DNA from 3 places in the Paenibacillus sp. FSL K6-1122 genome. Region 3 is predicted to be linked to each of the others. Evidence: a T-box and tRNA genes for the amino acid it is inferred to sense, from the RefSeq annotation. Region 3 holds a T-box; the other regions hold tRNA genes.
The links. The T-box of region 3 lies ahead of tyrS (tyrosine--tRNA ligase). A T-box ahead of a tRNA ligase gene usually reads a tRNA of that ligase, here a tRNA-Tyr.
Positions count from the first base shown of each region.

Region 1 (4,348 bases), 1.7 Mb from region 3:
TTTGCAGTACGCTGCTGAAGTTGAGGATTGGTTTAAATATCAAGTCATCTTGCCCGTCATTCAGGTTTTTAAAGCGAGACAATATGCCCAGTATCAGCATATATCTGAGAAAATGATTGCCATGATTCATCAAGATTATGATAAGGATCTGACGCTTGAGGAATGTGCCTTGAAGCTTCACTACAATGCCAACTACTTAAGTAGTGTTTTCCGCAAAGAGACAGGCTGTGCATTTAGTGAATATCTGACCAAGTACCGATTTAACATCGCTAAAAAATGGCTGGACGAAAGTGATCTAACCGTTAAAGATATCGCAGCACGACTTCGGTACAACAATCCGCAAAACTTTATCCGATCATTCCGTAAATGGGAAGGAATCACCCCCGGCCAGTATCGGGAGCGTAAGCAGAAAGCAGAAGTATCGAACATCTCTAAATAAACGAGGGTCTGGTTCAAAGCGGTCGATGAATTAGTGGCTTCAAAAAAGAGGGAGCACATAACCTGCTCCCTTCACTTACAACTTTACTTCTGCAATCTTAACTTCATATGTTTGACACGTGTATCTTCTTGTTTTGCAGTATGATGCTTCCTAGTGTCATCTTAGAGGTTAGACTACATTGTCCGTCTCAATTCCTGATTATTAGTACACTTGCCACGCTTATGCGATTTATCGCTTATCCTTAGTGCGAACTGTTTTCATATTGGGCTGTTCAAGTTGGATTAGAATTTTACCAAATCTTCCTCCACGTGAGAAGGTCACCGTACTATCCTTGTACGTATCGTTAATGTAATCCTCAGCCAATCTGAGGGAATCTTCATCCGATGGTAACTCATACGTATTAAGCCATTCTGGTAGCTTCTCGATAATCTCTTCCACCGGTACTTCAAATGAGTTAACTTCTCTCGTAATGATCATCGTATAAGAATAACCCTTCAAATACAGCAACTGTTGGATATACCCCATATCACCGGCCTTGTATGAAGAAGTTACCCCCAGTACATCCTTAAGTTCATCCATTAGTGTGTGTTCCTTCTGTCCCGCCATAGTACTTATATACACATACTTCCGGGCACAATTGATCGCCTGCTCAATCGTTTCCCAATCCGACATCGCCGGACACATGGATGCAAATGCAAAGTCATATTTCTTCTCCCAGCCTTTATCCTTAATGGAGATTTCTTCATATCGTTCGTTTACGATTTCGATTTTGGATTCCAGAGCTGGAGGTATCGTCTCTTTCATAAGGGAGACAAGCAACTCAGAAGGCTCAACTGCGGTCACACTTGCCCCCTTTTCCGCAAAAGGAATGGTAAATATGCCTGAGGCTGCTCCAATGTCCAAAATGGATAACCCTGCGAATTCCACACCCTGGTTTTCAATCCAGCCCATAATGCGTTCAGAACGCTGCTTTCCTTCTTCAGTGAACGACTGTGCATGATAATCCCTGGCCCATCGCTCAAAAGCTTCTTCTATATTAGAGGGGACGCTTTTCTTCTTATATTTTGAACTTCTCGGACGATTCTTCCATGCCTCTTCCCATACAGAAAGATCAAATAACAGATCGGTATCCGATACATTTTTTCCATTAGTCACTCTACTTCACTCCTCCATATTAAAGACTTTACTTATCTACAATATACTCAATATAATCATACGTCAATCTTTATTAACGTCCATCTTCTCTTACTCTAGATTTTCTTACTGCACATAAATCGTTTCATATAAAATAAAAATAGCCCTACACATTGCATAAGCAACATGTAGGGCTATTCAATATACCGGCGAGAGGACTCGAACCTCCACGGTTTCCCACTCGATTTTGAGTCGAGCGCGTCTGCCATTCCGCCACGCCGGCATATGCTGGAGGCGCCACCCAGATTCGAACTGGGGATAAAGCTTTTGCAGAGCTGTGCCTTACCACTTGGCTATGGCGCCATATTTTGGAGCGGACGACGGGAATCGAACCCGCGACCCTCGCCTTGGCAAGGCGATGCTCTACCGCTGAGCCACGTCCGCATAATGGCTGGGGATATAGGATTTGAACCTATGCATGACGGAGTCAAAGTCCGTTGCCTTACCGCTTGGCTAATCCCCAATAAAAAATGAAAAAACAAAGGGGCGATCGAGGGGAATTGAACCCCCGAATGCCGGATCCACAAACCGGTGCGTTAACCACTTCGCCACGACCGCCATAAAAGGTTATTTTCTAAAAATTTAATTGGCAGGGGCAGCAGGAATTGAACCCACACCAACGGTTTTGGAGACCGTTGTTCTACCTTTAAACTATGCCCCTAAAAACTGGTGGAGGATGATGGATTCGAACCACCGAACCCGTACGGGAGCAGATTTACAGTCTGATGCGTTTGGCCACTTCGCTAATCCTCCAGGATTACATGGTGCCGGCGAGAGGACTTGAACCCCCAACCTACTGATTACAAGTCAGTTGCTCTACCAGTTGAGCTACACCGGCATATTAAATTATTTTAAAAATGGTGGCTCGGGACGGAATCGAACCGCCGACACGAGGATTTTCAGTCCTCTGCTCTACCGACTGAGCTACCGAGCCATAATAAAGTCTAATCTTAATTCCTTACACTTTATATAGGGCATCAGTGCCATACAGCAGATGTAGTGAACAGTTTGCCTCATGTAAAGATTAAATGGCGGAACCGACGGGATTCGAACCCGCGATCTCCTGCGTGACAGGCAGGCATGTTAGGCCAACTACACCACGGTTCCAGATCACTTTCTCAAAGGAAAGTATAATTGCGGGGGCAGGATTTGAACCTGCGGCCTTCGGGTTATGAGCCCGACGAGCTACCGGGCTGCTCCACCCCGCGTCGTTATAAAGTTTATATGGTGGAGGCTGAGGGGATCGAACCCCCGACCCTCTGCTTGTAAGGCAGATGCTCTCCCAGCTGAGCTAAGCCTCCGAACAACACATTTATGATCATACCATAATCTTGTTGTAAAAATCAACTTCTTTTTTTGAAGTTATTATGACCCGTAGGGGATTCGAACCCCTGTTACCTCCGTGAAAGGGAGGTGTCTTAACCCCTTGACCAACGGGCCTTAATATTATGGCGGAGAGAGAGGGATTCGAACCCTCGAGACGCTTGTGACGCCTACACGATTTCCAATCGTGCTCCTTCGGCCAGCTCGGACACCTCTCCATATGGCTCCCCGAACAGGGCTCGAACCTGTGACAACTCGATTAACAGTCGAGTGCTCTACCAACTGAGCTATCAGGGAATATGCTTCAGAGATCGTTCTCTGAAAACTAGATTCGAAACGAAACACGCGAATTACAACTTGCTATTGGATAAGCCCTCGACCGATTAGTACTGGTCAGCTCCATGCATTGCTGCACTTCCACCCCCAGCCTATCTACCTCGTCGTCTTCAAGGGGTCTTACATACTGGGAAATCTCATCTTGAGGGGGGCTTCACGCTTAGATGCTTTCAGCGTTTATCCCGTCCGTACATAGCTACCCAGCGGTGCTCCTGGCGGAACAACTGGTACACCAGCGGTACGTCCATCCCGGTCCTCTCGTACTAAGGACAGCTCCTCTCAAATTTCCTACGCCCACGACAGATAGGGACCGAACTGTCTCACGACGTTCTGAACCCAGCTCGCGTACCGCTTTAATGGGCGAACAGCCCAACCCTTGGGACCTACTTCAGCCCCAGGATGCGATGAGCCGACATCGAGGTGCCAAACCTCCCCGTCGATGTGGACTCTTGGGGGAGATAAGCCTGTTATCCCCAGGGTAGCTTTTATCCGTTGAGCGATGGCCCTTCCATGCGGTACCACCGGATCACTAAGCCCGACTTTCGTCCCTGCTCGACTTGTAGGTCTCGCAGTCAAGCTCCCTTATGCCTTTGCACTCTTCGAATGATTTCCAACCATTCTGAGGGAACCTTTGGGCGCCTCCGTTACTCTTTAGGAGGCGACCGCCCCAGTCAAACTGCCCACCTGACACTGTCCCCGCACCGGATTACGGTACCAGGTTAGAACCTAGATACGATCAGGGTGGTATCCCAACGTTGCCTCCACGCAAGCTGGCGCTCACGTTTCAAAGGCTCCCACCTATCCTGTACAGATCGTACCCAAATTCAATATCAAGCTGCAGTAAAGCTCCATGGGGTCTTTCCGTCTTGTCGCGGGTAACCTGCATCTTCACAGGTATTAAAATTTCACCGGATCTCTCGTTGAGACAGCGCCCAAGTCGTTACGCCATTCGTGCGGGTCAGAATTTACCTGACAAGGAATTTCGCTACCTTAGGACCGTTATAGTTACGGCCGCCGTTTACTGGGGCTTCGGTTCACAGCTTCGGATTGCTCCTA
Region 1 covers NZ_CP150272.1:5,957,418-5,961,765, forward strand. The annotation lists gene NSQ20_RS26720 (helix-turn-helix domain-containing protein) at 1-439, shown strand, start outside; gene NSQ20_RS26725 (methyltransferase domain-containing protein) at 668-1,594, opposite strand; tRNA gene NSQ20_RS26730 (tRNA-Leu) at 1,778-1,856, opposite strand; tRNA gene NSQ20_RS26735 (tRNA-Cys) at 1,863-1,936, opposite strand; tRNA gene NSQ20_RS26740 (tRNA-Gly) at 1,943-2,017, opposite strand; tRNA gene NSQ20_RS26745 (tRNA-Gln) at 2,022-2,096, opposite strand; tRNA gene NSQ20_RS26750 (tRNA-His) at 2,119-2,191, opposite strand; tRNA gene NSQ20_RS26755 (tRNA-Trp) at 2,221-2,294, opposite strand; tRNA gene NSQ20_RS26760 (tRNA-Tyr) at 2,301-2,386, opposite strand; tRNA gene NSQ20_RS26765 (tRNA-Thr) at 2,396-2,471, opposite strand; tRNA gene NSQ20_RS26770 (tRNA-Phe) at 2,492-2,567, opposite strand; tRNA gene NSQ20_RS26775 (tRNA-Asp) at 2,663-2,740, opposite strand; tRNA gene NSQ20_RS26780 (tRNA-Met) at 2,768-2,841, opposite strand; tRNA gene NSQ20_RS26785 (tRNA-Val) at 2,859-2,934, opposite strand; tRNA gene NSQ20_RS26790 (tRNA-Glu) at 3,002-3,073, opposite strand; tRNA gene NSQ20_RS26795 (tRNA-Ser) at 3,083-3,174, opposite strand; tRNA gene NSQ20_RS26800 (tRNA-Asn) at 3,178-3,253, opposite strand; rRNA gene NSQ20_RS26805 (23S ribosomal RNA) at 3,320-4,348, opposite strand, start outside.
Region 1: it encodes a tRNA-Tyr, which carries the amino acid that the T-box ahead of tyrS (tyrosine--tRNA ligase) is inferred to sense. The anticodon was not compared.

Region 2 (4,348 bases), 3.2 Mb from region 3:
ACAGCAATCATCAGCTGTTCGGGGCGAACAATGCGATCCCAGTACTTGCTGACGGCTTTGAATGGATCAGTGGCTGAGATTGTATAATCACTGCTCACTTCCAACTGCTGAAGTACCGGGTCCGGTTCCCGTGTAGCAAAGTTGTCTCCAGGAAGCAATAAAACCGGAATTCGGTTCACTGTTGCAGTAGCTGCCGCCGTAATCATATTCAAAGCACCAGGTCCAATGGATGTAGTACATGCATAGATCTGTCTACGGTTCTTCTGCTTGGCATAAGCCGCTGCCGTATGCACCATGCCTTGTTCGTTCTTGCCTTGCATATACGTCAGGCTTCCCGGACTGCGCTCCAGCGCTTCTCCAATGCCTGTTACATTGCCATGTCCAAAAATACCGATGATTCCCTTCACAAACTTGGTTTCCACCCCGTCAACCGAGATATATTGCTGATCCAGGTATCGAAGCAGTGCCTGAGCCATCGTTAGTCGAATTGTTTTCATGAGTTTGATCGCCGTCCTTTCCTTTACGGGTTAAGCGCTTAATCTACGTTAAGTTTAAGCGCCTTACCCCTAAAGGTTAAGCGCTTAATTGATATGGTATTACAGGTTAATGATTTACGCAAGCTATTTTTGTAAGCGTTTTTATAAATTGTGATAAAGAAAAGATATTCTTGTGTTCGAACATGTGTTAGACCTTCTCTATTTGAACACTTCCACAATGACTAAGGACAGACTTAAAAGAGAGGGGAATATATCGTGAGGATGGGATACATGTTGGTACATGCTAATCAGCTATATAATCCATGATCTTCGTATACAATCATGGTCAATATGCCTGTGAATGCAGAAAAAAAGAAAGAGACGGTGAGTACCGTCTCTTTCTTTTTCAATATATAAGCGGGTGATGGGAATCGAACCCACGCTATTAGCTTGGAAGGCTAAAGTTCTACCATTGAACTACACCCGCATAACAACAATCGGGATGACACGATTTGAACATGCGACCCCCTGGTCCCAAACCAGGTGCTCTACCAAGCTGAGCTACATCCCGTTATATATACCGGCGAGAGGACTCGAACCTCCACGGTTTCCCACTCGATTTTGAGTCGAGCGCGTCTGCCATTCCGCCACGCCGGCAAAATATGAAGTTATAATGGCGCGCCCTGAGAGATTCGAACTCCCGGCCTTTTGATTCGTAGTCAAACGCTCTATCCAGCTGAGCTAAGGGCGCAAAATATTGGAGCGGAAGACGGGAATCGAACCCGCGACCCTCGCCTTGGCAAGGCGATGCTCTACCGCTGAGCCACTTCCGCAAATAAAGGATGCGCGTGGAGGGACTTGAACCCCCACGTCAAAGACGCTAGATCCTAAGTCTAGTGCGTCTGCCAATTCCGCCACACGCGCATATAATGGTGAGTCATGAAGGGCTCGAACCTTCGACACCCTGATTAAAAGTCAGGTGCTCTACCAACTGAGCTAATGACTCATAGAAAAACTGGTGGAGGATGATGGATTCGAACCACCGAACCCGTACGGGAGCAGATTTACAGTCTGATGCGTTTGGCCGCTTCGCTAATCCTCCAGGATTACATGGTGCCGGCGAGAGGACTTGAACCCCCAACCTACTGATTACAAGTCAGTTGCTCTACCAGTTGAGCTACACCGGCGTATTACATGGTGTTATAAATGGTGGCTCGGGACGGAATCGAACCGCCGACACGAGGATTTTCAGTCCTCTGCTCTACCGACTGAGCTACCGAGCCTTACTAGAATAAAAAAATGGCGGAACCGACGGGATTCGAACCCGCGATCTCCTGCGTGACAGGCAGGCATGTTAGGCCAACTACACCACGGTTCCAGATCACTTTCTCAAAGGAAAGTATAATTGCGGGGGCAGGATTTGAACCTGCGGCCTTCGGGTTATGAGCCCGACGAGCTACCGGGCTGCTCCACCCCGCGTCGTTATAAAGTTTATATGGTGGAGGCTGAGGGGATCGAACCCCCGACCCTCTGCTTGTAAGGCAGATGCTCTCCCAGCTGAGCTAAGCCTCCATAATATGACCCGTAGGGGATTCGAACCCCTGTTACCTCCGTGAAAGGGAGGTGTCTTAACCCCTTGACCAACGGGCCTTACTGGCTCCCCGAACAGGGCTCGAACCTGTGACAACTCGATTAACAGTCGAGTGCTCTACCAACTGAGCTATCAGGGAATGGTGGAGCCAAGCGGGATCGAACCGCTGACCTCCTGCTTGCAAGGCAGGCGCTCTCCCAGCTGAGCTATGGCCCCATACTCTGGTGTATTTCTTGTTGTGGTCTTGCTATGGGCCCTGGTGGACTCGAACCACCGGCCTCACCCTTATCAGAGGTGCGCTCTAACCAACTGAGCTAAGGGCCCTTATCAATTTTCGAAAAAAAATACCCCAATGGGGTTTCGCTTGGCGGCGTCCTACTCTCCCAGGACCCTGCGGTCCAAGTACCATCGGCGCTAGAGGGCTTAACGGTCGTGTTCGGGATGGGTACGTGTGGAACCCCTCCGCCATCGCCACCAAACGCGTAGCTTAGCTTACATTCAGAGATCGTTCTCTGAAAACTAGATTCGAAACGAAATACGCGATTTAGAACTTGCTATTGGATAAGCCCTCGACCGATTAGTACTGGTCAGCTCCATGCATTGCTGCACTTCCACCCCCAGCCTATCTACCTCGTCGTCTTCAAGGGGTCTTACATACTGGGAAATCTCATCTTGAGGGGGGCTTCACGCTTAGATGCTTTCAGCGTTTATCCCGTCCGTACATAGCTACCCAGCGGTGCTCCTGGCGGAACAACTGGTACACCAGCGGTACGTCCATCCCGGTCCTCTCGTACTAAGGACAGCTCCTCTCAAATTTCCTACGCCCACGACAGATAGGGACCGAACTGTCTCACGACGTTCTGAACCCAGCTCGCGTACCGCTTTAATGGGCGAACAGCCCAACCCTTGGGACCTACTTCAGCCCCAGGATGCGATGAGCCGACATCGAGGTGCCAAACCTCCCCGTCGATGTGGACTCTTGGGGGAGATAAGCCTGTTATCCCCAGGGTAGCTTTTATCCGTTGAGCGATGGCCCTTCCATGCGGTACCACCGGATCACTAAGCCCGACTTTCGTCCCTGCTCGACTTGTAGGTCTCGCAGTCAAGCTCCCTTATGCCTTTGCACTCTTCGAATGATTTCCAACCATTCTGAGGGAACCTTTGGGCGCCTCCGTTACTCTTTAGGAGGCGACCGCCCCAGTCAAACTGCCCACCTGACACTGTCCCCGCACCGGATTACGGTACCAGGTTAGAACCTAGATACGATCAGGGTGGTATCCCAACGTTGCCTCCATGCAAGCTGGCGCTCACACTTCAAAGGCTCCCACCTATCCTGTACAGATCGTACCCAAATTCAATATCAAGCTGCAGTAAAGCTCCATGGGGTCTTTCCGTCTTGTCGCGGGTAACCTGCATCTTCACAGGTATTAAAATTTCACCGGATCTCTCGTTGAGACAGCGCCCAAGTCGTTACGCCATTCGTGCGGGTCAGAATTTACCTGACAAGGAATTTCGCTACCTTAGGACCGTTATAGTTACGGCCGCCGTTTACTGGGGCTTCGGTTCACAGCTTCGGATTGCTCCTAACCACTCCCCTTAACCTTCCAGCACCGGGCAGGCGTCAGCCCGTATACTTCGCCTTACGGCTTCGCACAGACCTGTGTTTTTGCTAAACAGTCGCTTGGGCCTTTTCACTGCGGCCCCCTCGTGCTATTCACACTACCGGGGCACCCCTTCTCCCGAAGTTACGGGGTCATTTTGCCGAGTTCCTTAACGAGAGTTCTTCCGCGCGCCTTAGAATACTCTTCTCGCCTACCTGTGTCGGTTTGCGGTACGGGCACCATCACCTGGCTAGAGGCTTTTCTTGGCAGTGTGAGATCATGACCTTCGCTACTATAATTTTCGCTCCCCATCACAGCTCAGCCTTACAATGTGCGGATTTGCCTACACATCAGCCTTACTGCTTAGACGGACATCCATCAGTCCGCGTCACTACCCTACTGCGTCCCCCCATTGCTCATAACGGCTTACGGTGGTACAGGAATTTCGACCTGTTGTCCTTCGACTACGCCTTTCGGCCTCGCCTTAGGTCCCGACTTACCCTGAGCGGACGAGCCTTCCTCAGGAACCCTTAGGCTTTCGGCGGATCAGATTCTCACTGATCTTTTCGTTACTCATACCGGCATTCTCACTTGTATAATGTCCAGCGCTCCTTACGGTACACCTTCAACCCTTATACAACGCTCCCCTACCCCTGATGCAAAGCATCAAGCCATAGCTT
Region 2 covers NZ_CP150272.1:315,437-319,784, reverse strand. The annotation lists gene iolD (3D-(3,5/4)-trihydroxycyclohexane-1,2-dione acylhydrolase (decyclizing)) at 1-497, opposite strand, end outside; tRNA gene NSQ20_RS01470 (tRNA-Gly) at 893-963, opposite strand; tRNA gene NSQ20_RS01465 (tRNA-Pro) at 974-1,047, opposite strand; tRNA gene NSQ20_RS01460 (tRNA-Leu) at 1,055-1,133, opposite strand; tRNA gene NSQ20_RS01455 (tRNA-Arg) at 1,151-1,227, opposite strand; tRNA gene NSQ20_RS01450 (tRNA-Gly) at 1,235-1,309, opposite strand; tRNA gene NSQ20_RS01445 (tRNA-Leu) at 1,320-1,400, opposite strand; tRNA gene NSQ20_RS01440 (tRNA-Lys) at 1,407-1,482, opposite strand; tRNA gene NSQ20_RS01435 (tRNA-Tyr) at 1,493-1,578, opposite strand; tRNA gene NSQ20_RS01430 (tRNA-Thr) at 1,588-1,663, opposite strand; tRNA gene NSQ20_RS01425 (tRNA-Phe) at 1,684-1,759, opposite strand; tRNA gene NSQ20_RS01420 (tRNA-Asp) at 1,777-1,854, opposite strand; tRNA gene NSQ20_RS01415 (tRNA-Met) at 1,882-1,955, opposite strand; tRNA gene NSQ20_RS01410 (tRNA-Val) at 1,973-2,048, opposite strand; tRNA gene NSQ20_RS01405 (tRNA-Glu) at 2,055-2,126, opposite strand; tRNA gene NSQ20_RS01400 (tRNA-Asn) at 2,131-2,206, opposite strand; tRNA gene NSQ20_RS01395 (tRNA-Ala) at 2,208-2,283, opposite strand; tRNA gene NSQ20_RS01390 (tRNA-Ile) at 2,318-2,391, opposite strand; rRNA gene rrf (5S ribosomal RNA) at 2,430-2,546, opposite strand; rRNA gene NSQ20_RS01380 (23S ribosomal RNA) at 2,625-4,348, opposite strand, start outside.
Region 2: it encodes a tRNA-Tyr, which carries the amino acid that the T-box ahead of tyrS (tyrosine--tRNA ligase) is inferred to sense. The anticodon was not compared.

Region 3 (4,348 bases):
AACTGGGCTTGTTGGATGAAGAGGCCGAAGATGAAGCATTGATCAAGGAGCTTCTTGAACTTATGGAGAAGCATAGTGCAGATTACACCAATACGTTCCTGGCTTTGACCTTTGATACATTGGAAGGGACAGCTTTGTTTGGCACGCCAGAATTTGCTGAATGGCATGAGCGGTGGCAAGCAAGATTGGACAGACAGCAAGAGGAGAAGGAAGTCTCTCGACAGTTGATGAGAACAAACAATCCAGCGGTCATTCCCCGAAATCATCGGGTCGAGGAAGCCCTTGAGCAAGCGGAGAATCACGGAGACCTTAGCGTGATGGAGAAGCTTTTGGCAGTTCTTTCAGATCCGTTTGCACACTCACCTGAACAGGCTGAATATGCCGAACTACCTGCACAATGTAATACTTCGTATCAGACTTTTTGTGGGACCTGATTGAACAGTAGGAATAAATATGAAGAGGCTGCCTTGGGCAGCTTTTTCATTTTTTTATTCTGTCATGAACGTTAGAATTCAACGTTTTTATTGAATTTGGAGATTATCATGCAATAATCAGAGAAGTAGAGTTTTACTTTTGCAGAGGCAGGTGCATTCATGTCCAACATGTTAAGCAAAGAACAATTGGCAGACATCCTTTTACAGCTTTTAGAGCGTACATCTTTCCCTAGGGAACAGATGCAGAACTATGTTAACCGCTTGTTTGAGAGCTTTAAATGGGATGGGGTGCCCTATGTAGAGAGTGGAGAAGATGAGTATATCGTTCGAATATACGAACGTGGTCTCGTCTCATTGGAGAAACGGGTGAAACAGCCGGATGAAGTCATCTATTGGTTGCTGGAGGATATTATTTTCACCGCGACGCATGTAGGGTTGTTGGAACGACATGGCGTGGATAATAAAGAGACGCATTTGAACTATACAAATGAAGTGATGAAGGACCTGAACAGGGGTGTCCTGGAAGCCTTCCAGCAGATCGGTGATCCGTATTTACATTGGCATCAGACGGGTAAACGTCAGGAGTTAGAGGGCATGGCATAAAGAAAAGTGAGGTGTGTTACATGAGCGAGCAAGATATTAATGACGTATGGTATGACTATGCTGTGTTATTTGTCGAAAAAAAGAATGAATCTGAACAGGGCTGGGCATCGTTGACTTCGAACGAGCAGGACATTGCAGCTTTATGGTTGTTAGAGGCGGATATCTTTAATGGCGGTTTTATACAGTTTTTCTGTAACTGGGGGGAAGAGGTGTACCGTTACGCGTTGCGGGCATTACATATCATTGATGCGACTCAAGTCGTGGAGATTATAACGTCAGCATACGGCTGCATTGAGCACTTGAAAGAGGATGAAAGGCTTACCGAACTGTGGGATATTCCTAAATTCCTGACAAAGGAACAAGAGCAGCAGTTAGATGCGCTGGATCAGCAGTTTTGGAACAATGAGGATCAGATCGCGGAGAAAGCTTATGGTTATTATCACGGAAAATTGAACATGATGATCATATAATCTGGTTTCAACTATGCATCCGTTGTTCTGTTCGAAGATTAATACTTGGTCTTGCAATGACTGAAACGTTCGGCTATACTTGCTATAAATTGAATACATGAATCACGTTGATAGAGCGCAGTAGCGGCTTTGTCCCTGTTACAGAAAGTCAGGGGTTGATGGAACCTGATACATACAAGGGCTGCGAATTACACTCTGGAGTACTTGGGTAATGCTAAGCGGATGGGCAAACGATATATTGCCAAAAGTGGTATGGATAACGTGTTAAGGTCACGTGTTGTCCATGCAATATGGGTGGTACCACGGTTATGATAATCGTCCCTGTGTCTTAATGAAGACAAGGAGGCGATTTTTTTGTGTCCAAAAAAGCCGTTCCAGCGTGTAATTTCGTAATTTAACGTTGATCATGACTGAATCTTGAGGATAGAAAAGGGGTTATACACATGATGAATATTATTGATGAACTACAGTGGCGTGACGCCATTAACCAGCAGACAGATGCAGAGGGACTGCGTGAGTTGACTGAAACCAAATCAATCTCATTGTACTGCGGCGTTGACCCTACGGGGGACAGCATGCATATCGGACATCTCATTCCATTCATGATGCTGAAACGTTTTCAACTGGCAGGACACCGTCCGGTTATTTTGATAGGTGGAGCTACAGGAACAATTGGTGATCCAAGTGGTCGGCAGGCAGAACGTTCTTTGCAAACGATGGAGCAAGTGCAGGAGAATGTGGATGCACTGACAGCGCAGATGAAGAAGTTGTTTGTAACAGACGGTGATAATCAGGTTCGCATGGTGAACAACTACGATTGGACACACAAAATCAATGTGATTGAATTCTTGCGTGACTACGGCAAAAACTTTAACCTTAACACAATGTTGGCTAAGGATGTGGTTGCGAGCAGACTGGAAGGCGGAATCTCGTTCACCGAGTTTTCCTACCAGATCCTTCAATCACTCGACTACCTGCACCTGTTCCAGAACGAAGATGTACAGCTTCAAATCGGTGGTTCGGATCAATGGGGTAACATCACAAGTGGTCTCGATCTGATTCGTAAAAAAGAAGGATCTGAAGCGAAGGCTTACGGTCTGACCATTCCACTCATGCTCAAATCAGACGGTACGAAATTCGGTAAAACAGCTGGCGGCGCAATCTGGCTTGACCCGAACAAAACAACACCATTTGAGTTCTACCAGTTCTGGGCGAATACAGATGACCGTGATGTCATTAAATACTTGAAATACTTTACTTTCCTCAGCAAAGAACAAATCGAAGCTTTGGCTGAAAAGGTAGAGACAGAGCCGCACAGACGTGAAGCACAGAAAGCACTCGCGGAAGAAATGACAAAATTCGTTCACGGCGAAGAAATGCTCGAACAGGCTAAACGTATTACAGCGGCGCTGTTCAGTGGTGATATCCGTTCCCTGACAGCAGATGAAATCGAGCAGGGTTTCAAGGAAATGCCAACATTCGAAACGGACGGGGAAGCGAAAAATATCGTCGACTGGCTCGTAGATCTGGGGTTGGAGCCATCCAAACGCCAGGCCCGTGAGGATGTCACTAAAGGCGCTATCTCCATGAACGGTGAGAAAATCACGGAGCTTGAATTCACAGTGTCGGCAGAGCATGCCATTGGCGGTAAATTCATCATTATCCGTAAAGGTAAGAAGAACTACAGCCTGGTTAAACTACAATCGTAGTTTCCAAGAATTAGAACGTAACACAGAGACGTATAGAGACTATAATAGACACACAAATAAAGCTACAAATACAGAAACAAAAAGACCGCCTTCCATCTCTGTCAGGACAGAGGGGAGGCGGTCTTTCGTATATCAGGCCAGTGAGTGACCTATCTTATTGATTAACGATCGCTGTGATTTCTTCATCCAGATCAAGTCGTACATTCTCACGGTACGCCCGGATGTTGTATTCACTGTGCAGGTAACGAAGAATCGCTTCAATCATATTGGACTCCACCAGATATTGACTACGGCCTTGAATCCAAACTTCAGCGGAGTAACCTGTATCTTCTTCCCAACTCAGTTCTACATTCACATCGGTTGGACGTACACCCTTACGTTCTGCCATATGAATACAGATTGCATTCACAATTTCATCCATGCTCAGAACCATAGAGACTAGTACCGTCCGTTTCTGTTACGGTCATCATCACGATCATTGCGACGGTCATAACGACCATCCGCTGCAGGTTTGCGACGATTGGAGATGGCTCTGAAGAGTGCCATAGCCAGCATAACAATCAACATAATTGCTGCAACGTTCACGAGCAATCCAAGGATGTTACCCAGAGCGCCCATGCCACCGAACAATCCGCCAAACATCATACCAGCAAGACCACCAAGCATCATGCCTTTCATGAATCCGCCACCGCCGCCGAAGAATCCGCCACGGTTCGTTGTAGCTGCTCCATTGCTGGAGTTGTTATTCGTATTCGATTTGCTTACATTGCTGTCGGATTTCTTAGGTGTATTGCTATAACTTTTCGTACCGGATTTGAATCCGCCACCACGTCTTGCATCCGCAGAATCCGGATTCGTTACTCCCACTGTTGCGAACAATAATGTAAAGGCCATAAATACCATCATTAGATGTTTAACTCCGAATTTTTTCTTCATTGTAAAGATCGTAACCCCCCGATTAATTTGTTTGAATCGCCCAAAAATGGGCCTTACTCATGTAATACGGTCAACTTGCAGGAACGTTTCAAATTTTATTAAATTTCTGAAACGCTTGGACTTGGGTCTTGAATTGCAGCTTGGCCATCAAGCAATTGGGTAACCCAATGACACCATTCCAGGCCTGTTTGTGCGT
Region 3 covers NZ_CP150272.1:4,263,608-4,267,955, reverse strand. The annotation lists gene NSQ20_RS19230 (YdiU family protein) at 1-434, shown strand, start outside; gene NSQ20_RS19225 (Imm63 family immunity protein) at 594-1,037, shown strand; gene NSQ20_RS19220 (DUF4375 domain-containing protein) at 1,058-1,507, shown strand; T-box leader at 1,606-1,833, shown strand; gene tyrS (tyrosine--tRNA ligase) at 1,954-3,216, shown strand; gene NSQ20_RS19210 (YxcD family protein) at 3,371-3,649, opposite strand; gene NSQ20_RS19205 (hypothetical protein) at 3,655-4,152, opposite strand; gene NSQ20_RS19200 (PadR family transcriptional regulator) at 4,251-4,348, opposite strand, start outside.